Amycolatopsis sp. NBC_01488: one gene and its partner. The protein of the gene in region 1 interacts with the protein of each later gene in a pairwise test. Links are inferred from orthologs where the notes say so. Each region holds a gene or a part of one and is shown on either strand. Other genes may lie near its edges. The genes, in order: paaC and OG738_RS38035.

The links.
Region 2: the proteins of paaC (region 1) and OG738_RS38035 interact in binary tests that used the Escherichia coli proteins (3 or more experiments, as listed by UniProt). The link is inferred for Amycolatopsis sp. NBC_01488 from one-to-one orthologs.

Annotation. Positions count from the first base shown.
Region 1 is NZ_CP109434.1:607,549-610,749, reverse strand. Bases 218-3,103 are described here. They hold paaC (1,2-phenylacetyl-CoA epoxidase subunit PaaC), read left to right. Parts: upstream 218-1,174; coding sequence 1,175-2,032; downstream 2,033-3,103. Other genes in these bases: paaE (1,2-phenylacetyl-CoA epoxidase subunit PaaE), read left to right, coding at 2,516-3,103; paaD (1,2-phenylacetyl-CoA epoxidase subunit PaaD), read left to right, coding at 2,026-2,514; paaB (1,2-phenylacetyl-CoA epoxidase subunit PaaB), read left to right, coding at 864-1,178; paaA (1,2-phenylacetyl-CoA epoxidase subunit PaaA), read left to right, coding at 218-825. Outside these bases: more of paaA, read left to right, coding at 1-217; more of paaE, read left to right, coding at 3,104-3,201. UniProt on the Escherichia coli protein: Component of 1,2-phenylacetyl-CoA epoxidase multicomponent enzyme system which catalyzes the reduction of phenylacetyl-CoA (PA-CoA) to form 1,2-epoxyphenylacetyl-CoA. The subunit C may be essential for structural integrity of the alpha subunit.
Region 2 is NZ_CP109434.1:8,103,847-8,107,160, reverse strand. What follows is about bases 266-3,264. They hold OG738_RS38035 (response regulator), read right to left. Parts: upstream 2,100-3,264; coding sequence 1,431-2,099; downstream 266-1,430. Other genes in these bases: OG738_RS38030 (sensor histidine kinase), read right to left, coding at 2,096-3,264; OG738_RS38040 (hypothetical protein), read left to right, coding at 813-1,355; OG738_RS38045 (COG4705 family protein), read left to right, coding at 266-639. Outside these bases: more of OG738_RS38045, read left to right, coding at 1-265; more of OG738_RS38030, read right to left, coding at 3,265-3,314. UniProt on the Escherichia coli protein: Member of the two-component regulatory system DpiA/DpiB, which is essential for expression of citrate-specific fermentation genes and genes involved in plasmid inheritance.

The DNA of each region.
Region 1 (3,201 bases):
CGGCAGATCGCGCAGCACGCGCACTCGGAGATCATCGGCATGCAGCCCGAGGGGAACTGGATCACGCGGGCACCGTCGCTGCGGCGCAAGGCGATCCTGCTGGCCAAGGTCCAGGACGAAGCCGGCCACGGCCTCTACCTGTACTCGGCGGCGGCGACGCTGGGCGCCGACCGCGCGGACCTGACCGACAAGCTGATCACGGGCAAGCAGAAGTACTCGTCGATCTTCAACTACCCGACGCTGACCTTCGCCGACGTCGGCGTGATCGGCTGGCTGGTCGACGGCGCCGCGATCTGCAACCAGGTGCCGCTGTGCCGGTCGTCGTACGGGCCGTACGCGCGGGCGATGATCCGGATCTGCAAGGAGGAGTCCTTCCACCAGCGGCAGGGCTACGAGCTGCTGATGACGATGATGAAGGGCACCCAGCAGCAGCGGGACATGGTCCAGGAGGCCGTGAACCGCTGGTGGTGGCCGTCGCTGATGATGTTCGGCCCGCCGGACGCCGACTCGCCGAACACCGCGCAGTCGATGGCGTGGAAGGTCAAGCGCCACACGAACGACGAGCTGCGGCAGCGCTTCGTCGACATGTCGGTGCCGCAGGCTGCCGCGCTGGGGGTCACGTTCCCCGACCCTTCGCTCAAGTGGAATGCCGAGCGGGAGCACTACGACTTCGGCGCGGTCGACTGGGACGAGTTCAAGAACGTGTTGAAGGGCAACGGCCCGTGCAACGCGTCGCGCATCGCCCACCGGCGCCGCGCGCACGAAGACGGTGCCTGGGTGCGGGAAGCCGCCGTGGCGCACGCCGCGAAGAAGGAGCGCAAGTGAGCGACCTTACTGCCGAAGGCGGCCACGGAGCCGTCCCGCTGGAGGGCGTCCCGGCCGCGCCCGGCCCAGTCAAGCACGACTGGCCGCTGTACGAGGTGTTCGTCCGCGGCAAGCGCGGGCTGAACCACGTGCACGTCGGGTCGCTGCACGCGGCTGACGACCAGATGGCCCTGCACCACGCGCGGGACCTCTACACCCGCCGCAACGAGGGCGTGTCGATCTGGGTCGTGCGGGCGTCGGACATCACGGCGTCGTCGCCGGACGAGAAGGACCCGTTCTTCGCGCCGAGCGGCGACAAGGTCTACCGCCACCCGACGTTCTACGACATCCCCGAGGAGGTGCCGCACATATGAGTTTCGACAACGTGTACGAGTCGCTGACCGAGGAGAACGACGCCCGCTGGGCGTTCGGCACCGGCTTCGAGGATCCGCTGTCCGGAGTGGACACTTCGGTGCCGTCCGGTGTGGACGGTGACCGGCTGGCCGCGTACTGCCTGATGCTGGGCGACGACGCGCTGATCTTCTCCCATCGGCTGCAGGAGTGGTGCACCAACGCGCCCGAGCTGGAGGACGAGGTCGCGATCGCGAACATCGGCCTCGACCTGCTCGGCCAGGCGCGGCTGCTGCTCGCGCGGGCGGGCAAGGCCGACGGCTCTTCGCGCACGGAGGATTCGTTCGCGTTCTCGCGCATGGAAAACGAGTTCCGCAACGTCCGGCTCGCGGAGCTGGGCGGCGGCCACTTCGGGCACCTGATCGCGCGGCTGTTCGTGTTCTCGACGTGGCGCCTCGCGCTGCTGCAGCGGCTGGTGTCGTCGGTGGATCCGGTGCTGGCGGCGATCGCGGTCAAGGGCGTCAAGGAGGTGACCTACCACCGCGACTACGCGGCGCAGTGGCTGGTCCGCCTCGGCGACGGGACGCCGTTGTCGCACGAACGGATGCAGGAAGGGCTCGACGCGGTCTGGCCGTACGTCGGCGAGCTGTTCCACACGCACGAGGTCGAGTTCGTCGACGCGGCGACGCTGCGGCCCGAGTTCGATCTCGTCCTGGACGAGGCCCTTTCCGCGGCGACGTTGGTGCGGCCGTCTTCGGGCGAGCTGGCCGGCGTCTCGGGCCGGACGGGCCGCGACGGCGTCCACACCGAGCAGATGGGCTTCCTGCTGGCGGAGCTGCAGAGCGTCGCCCGGGCGATGCCGGACGCGAAATGGTGACGGCGGCGGCCGTCGCGGCCACGGTCACCGACCCCGAGCTGCCGATGCTGACCCTGGCGGACCTGGGCGTGCTGCGTTCGGTGTCCGAGTCGGACGGCCGCGTCGTCGTGGCGATCACCCCGACGTACACGGGCTGCCCGGCGATGGACACGATGCGCGACGACCTGGAGCACGCGCTGGTTTCGGCGGGCTTCGCGGACGTCGAGATCCGGACGCAGCTGTCCCCGGCATGGTCGTCGGACTGGATTTCGGCTGCGGGCCGGGAAAAGCTCTCCGCGGCCGGTATCGCGCCCCCGGGCGCGGCCCCGCGGCGGTCGGGCCCGATCCCGCTGACGCTGTCGGCTCCGGTGTCGCGCGTTCGCTGTCCGCACTGCGGGTCCGCGGATACCGAGGAGCAGTCCCGTTTCGGCGCGACGGCGTGCAAGGCGCTGCGGCGCTGCCGCGCGTGCGCCGAGCCGTTCGAGCAGGTCAAGGAGATCTGAGGTGGCGTTCCATCCCTTGAAGGTCGCGGGCGTCACGCGGTTGTGCGACGACGCGGTCGCCGTGACGTTCGACGTGCCTGCTTCCCTGGCTGCCGAATACGCCTTCAAACCGGGTCAGTCGCTGACTTTGCGGCGTTCGGTCGACGGCCGCGACGAGCGCCGGTCGTATTCGATCTGCGCGGCGGCGGGCGCGGCGCCCCGGGTGGGCGTCCGCCTGGTGCCGGACGGCCTGTTCTCGTCCTGGCTGGTGAACGAGGTCCGCCCGGGCGACACGATCGAGGTGGCCACGCCCACGGGTTCCTTCACCCCCGACCTGTCGGAAGGCGGCCACCACGTCCTGATCGCGGCGGGCTCGGGCATCACCCCGGTGCTGTCGATCGTGTCGTCGCTGCTGGCCACCCCGGACGCGACGGTGACGGTGCTGTACGGCAACCGCCGCACGGACACGGTGATGTTCGCGGACGAGCTGGCCGACCTGAAGGACCGCGCGCCCTCCCGCCTGGAGCTGATCCACGTGCTGTCGCGCGAGCCGCGCGAGGCGGAGCTGTTCACGGGGCGCTTGGACGTGCCGAAGCTGCGTTCGTTGTTTTCTTCCCTGATTCCGGTGTCCTCTGTGGACCATTGGTGGCTGTGCGGTCCGTTCGAGATGGTGACGGGCGCGCAGGAGCTGCTGACGTCCCTGGACGT
Region 2 (3,314 bases), 7.5 Mb from region 1 along the record:
GCCGTCGGTATCGCCGGTGCGGGTCTGGTGATCGCGCTGGTCGCGCAGTTCCGGGCCCGGGCCTACGTCGCCTGGTTGTATTGGCTGGCTGTCGTGCTGGTGAGTGTCTTCGGCACCATGGCGGCCGATGTCCTGCATGTCGGTTTCGGTATTCCTTACGCCGTTTCAACGGTGTTCTTCGCTGTCGCGCTGGCCGCGGTTTTCGGGGTCTGGTATGCGACCGAGAAGACGCTGGCGATCCACAGCATCACCACGTTCCGCCGGGAACTGTTCTACTGGCTCGCGGTCGTCACCACCTTCGCGCTCGGCACGGCGGCGGGCGACCTCACGGCGACGACGCTGCACCTGGGGTATCTCGGCTCGGGGATGGCCTTCGCGGTGCTGATCGCCCTGCCGCCGCTGGCGCGTCGATGGCTCGGGCTGAACGCCGTCTTCGCTTTCTGGTTCGCCTACGTCCTGACCCGCCCGCTGGGCGCGTCGTTCGCGGACTGGATGGGCGTCCCCGCCGGCCGCGGCGGACTCGACCTCGGCACCGGGCCGGTCAGTCTCGCTCTGCTGGTCGCGATTCTCGCGTTCGTCGGGTATCTCTCGGTCACCCGTAGGGACGTCACGCGCCTCGGCGCGGGTGAAACTCGCTGACGTGCACGTCACCTCGTCAAGCGTTGTGGTGGATCCGGGAAAACCCCGATGGCACGGTCTCTTCGGCGTCGCATACTGGACCGGTGGGCGCCGGAGCCGGGGCAGGACGGTCGTTCGGCCGCCGACCCGTCTCGCAATGGGGGAGTGACATGCGACGTATCCGATCAGTGCCGGTGTTCGCGGTGCTGCCGGCGGTGATGCTGGGGCTGTGCGTCTCGTCGGCGGACGGCGCCTCGTCCGGGAAGGTCACCACTGGCCGGCCGCCCGATTCGGGCAGCGCCGTGAACTTGGTCGACTACACCGACAACGACGGCGCGGCGTCGACTGTGGTCCTGACCGGAGGGATCGGCGATTTCGGTGCGGCAGTGAGCGTCGACGCGAACGGTGCGGTCAGTCCCGATCACGACGGTGGCCTCGAACTGACGCTGTCGCAGGGATCTTTCCGGCTCGACGTGGTCGAACTCGATCGCCATGTCGCCGCCGTGATGAGCACTTTTCCGCCCGACCGCACCACTTGTTCCGGCACCGTGAGCGCGACCGCGCCGACGCCGATCGTGGCGGGCTCGGGCACCGGCGCGTATCGGGGGATCAAGGGCACGTTCACGCTGACCGTCACGATCGCCGAGGTCGACGCGAGGGCGAACTGCGGGCCGGGGAGCGCGTTTCTGGACCAGATCATCGTCACGGCTGGGTCCGGCACCGTTTCGCGGGCCTAGGCGCCCGGCGGTCCCGTTGGTGATTGCGGCCGTGCCGTTGGCAATGCCTTCGATCGGCCACTGAGGTGCACGTTGTCAGGTTGTGGCGTGGTACCGGTGTTCGGGCCGGCCGGCCGTGCCGTAGTTGAGGGACAGGTCTGCCAGGCCGCGGCGGACCAGGTCCGCGAGGTAGCGTTGTGCGGTTGCCCGGCTGATGCCCAGGCGCTCGGCGACGCCGGTGGCCGACAGGGGTTCGACCGACTCTCGTACGGTGGTGAGGACTTGGGCCATTGTGGTCGGCAGCCGCCGTTCGCCGGCGCGTTTGGCGGGGCCGCGCAGGAGTCCGTAGAGCGCGTCGACGGTCTCTTGGTTGGCGACGTCTGCTTCGCTGAGCCCGTCTCGGAGGCGCTGGTAGGCGGTCAGTTCTTCGCGTAGCTGTGCGAAGCCGAACGGCTTCACGAGGTAGTAGACCGCGCCCAGGCGGATGGCGCGGCGCACGCTGTCGATGTCGCGGGCCGCGGTGATCACGATGAAGTCGGGTTGATGATGATCTCCGCGCAGTCCGCTGATGAGATCCAGGCCGTTGCCGTCGGGCAGGTAGAGGTCGAGCAGCAGCAGGTCGGGGTGCGTCGTGCGGACCATCGCTCGCGCCTCGGCGAGGGAGTGGGCTTCGCCGACGGGGACGAACGGTTCGATCCGGCGGATGCTCGAGGCGTGTGCCTTCGCGATCCGGTAGTCGTCGTCGACGATCAGGGTCCTGATCATGCCCGGACCGCCGGCCGGGTGGTGGGCAGGCAGGTCGTGAAGGCGCCGCCGGGCCCGGGAGTGCAGGTGATCGTGCCGCCCAGCCGGGTCACCAGCCGGTGCACGAGCGCCAGGCCGAGGCCGCGGCGTACCCCGGCCCGCGCCGGTTTGGTGGTGTAGCCGTCGGCGAACACGCGTTCGGTGTCGTCGGCGGCGATTCCGGGACCGCTGTCGGTGACGTCGATCGTGATGACGTCGGCATCGTCTCGCAGCCGTACGGTGATGTGCCGCGGCGCGGGCGACTCGGCCACCGCGTCCAGCGCGTTGTCGACGAGGTTGCCGACGATCGTGAGGAGTGCCCGGGGATCGGGTCCGGGGTCTTCCAGCCGGGAGTCCGCGGTCACGGTGAGCAGGATGTCCCGTTCGGCCGCGATGGTGATCTTCGCGAGCAGCAGCGCGGCCAGCGCGGCCGGGGTGAGCTGGGCCCGCAGCTGTTCGGCCTGGCTCGTGCTGGTGGTGGTGAGCTCGTCCAGATAGGACATCGCTTCCTCGTGCTCGCCCATGCCGACCAGTACGGACAATACGTGCAGCCGGTTGGAGAACTCGTGCTGCTGCGCGCGCAGCGCGTCGGTCAGCCCGGTGACGCTGTCGAGTTCGCGGAGCAGGCCTTCCAGCTCGGTGCGGTCTCGCAAGGTCACCACGGAACCGACGTCCCGCCCGCCGAGCCGGACCGGCATCCGGTTGACCATCAGCAGGAACTCGTCGGTCAGCACGACCTGGTCGGCTCCGGCGTCGGTGCCGGCGAGCACGTCGTGCAACCTGCCGTCGGGCAGCAGGTCGTCGAGGGTGACGCCGATCGTGGCGTGCCGGAGCTTCAGCAGCCGCCGGGCCTCGTCGTTGATCATGCTCAGCCGCCCGTGCGGGTCGAAGGCGACGACCCCTTCCCGGATGCCGTGCAGCATGGCCTCCCGTTCCTGCAGCAGCCCGGCCAGGTCGTCCAGTTCCAGGCCGAACGTCATGCGCTTGAGCCGGCGCGCCAGGAAGAGCGACACCACGACCCCGACGGCGAGGGCGCCGCCGGTGTAGAGACCCAGCAGCGGGATCTCCGACCACAGCCGGCGTGACACGGTGCTCTCCAGGATTCCGACGGAGACCGCGCCGAGCAGTGTGCCGTCCGCGGCGCGCATGGGGGCTTTGCCGTTGGCGGACGGGCCGAGGGTGCCTTCGTCGATGCCG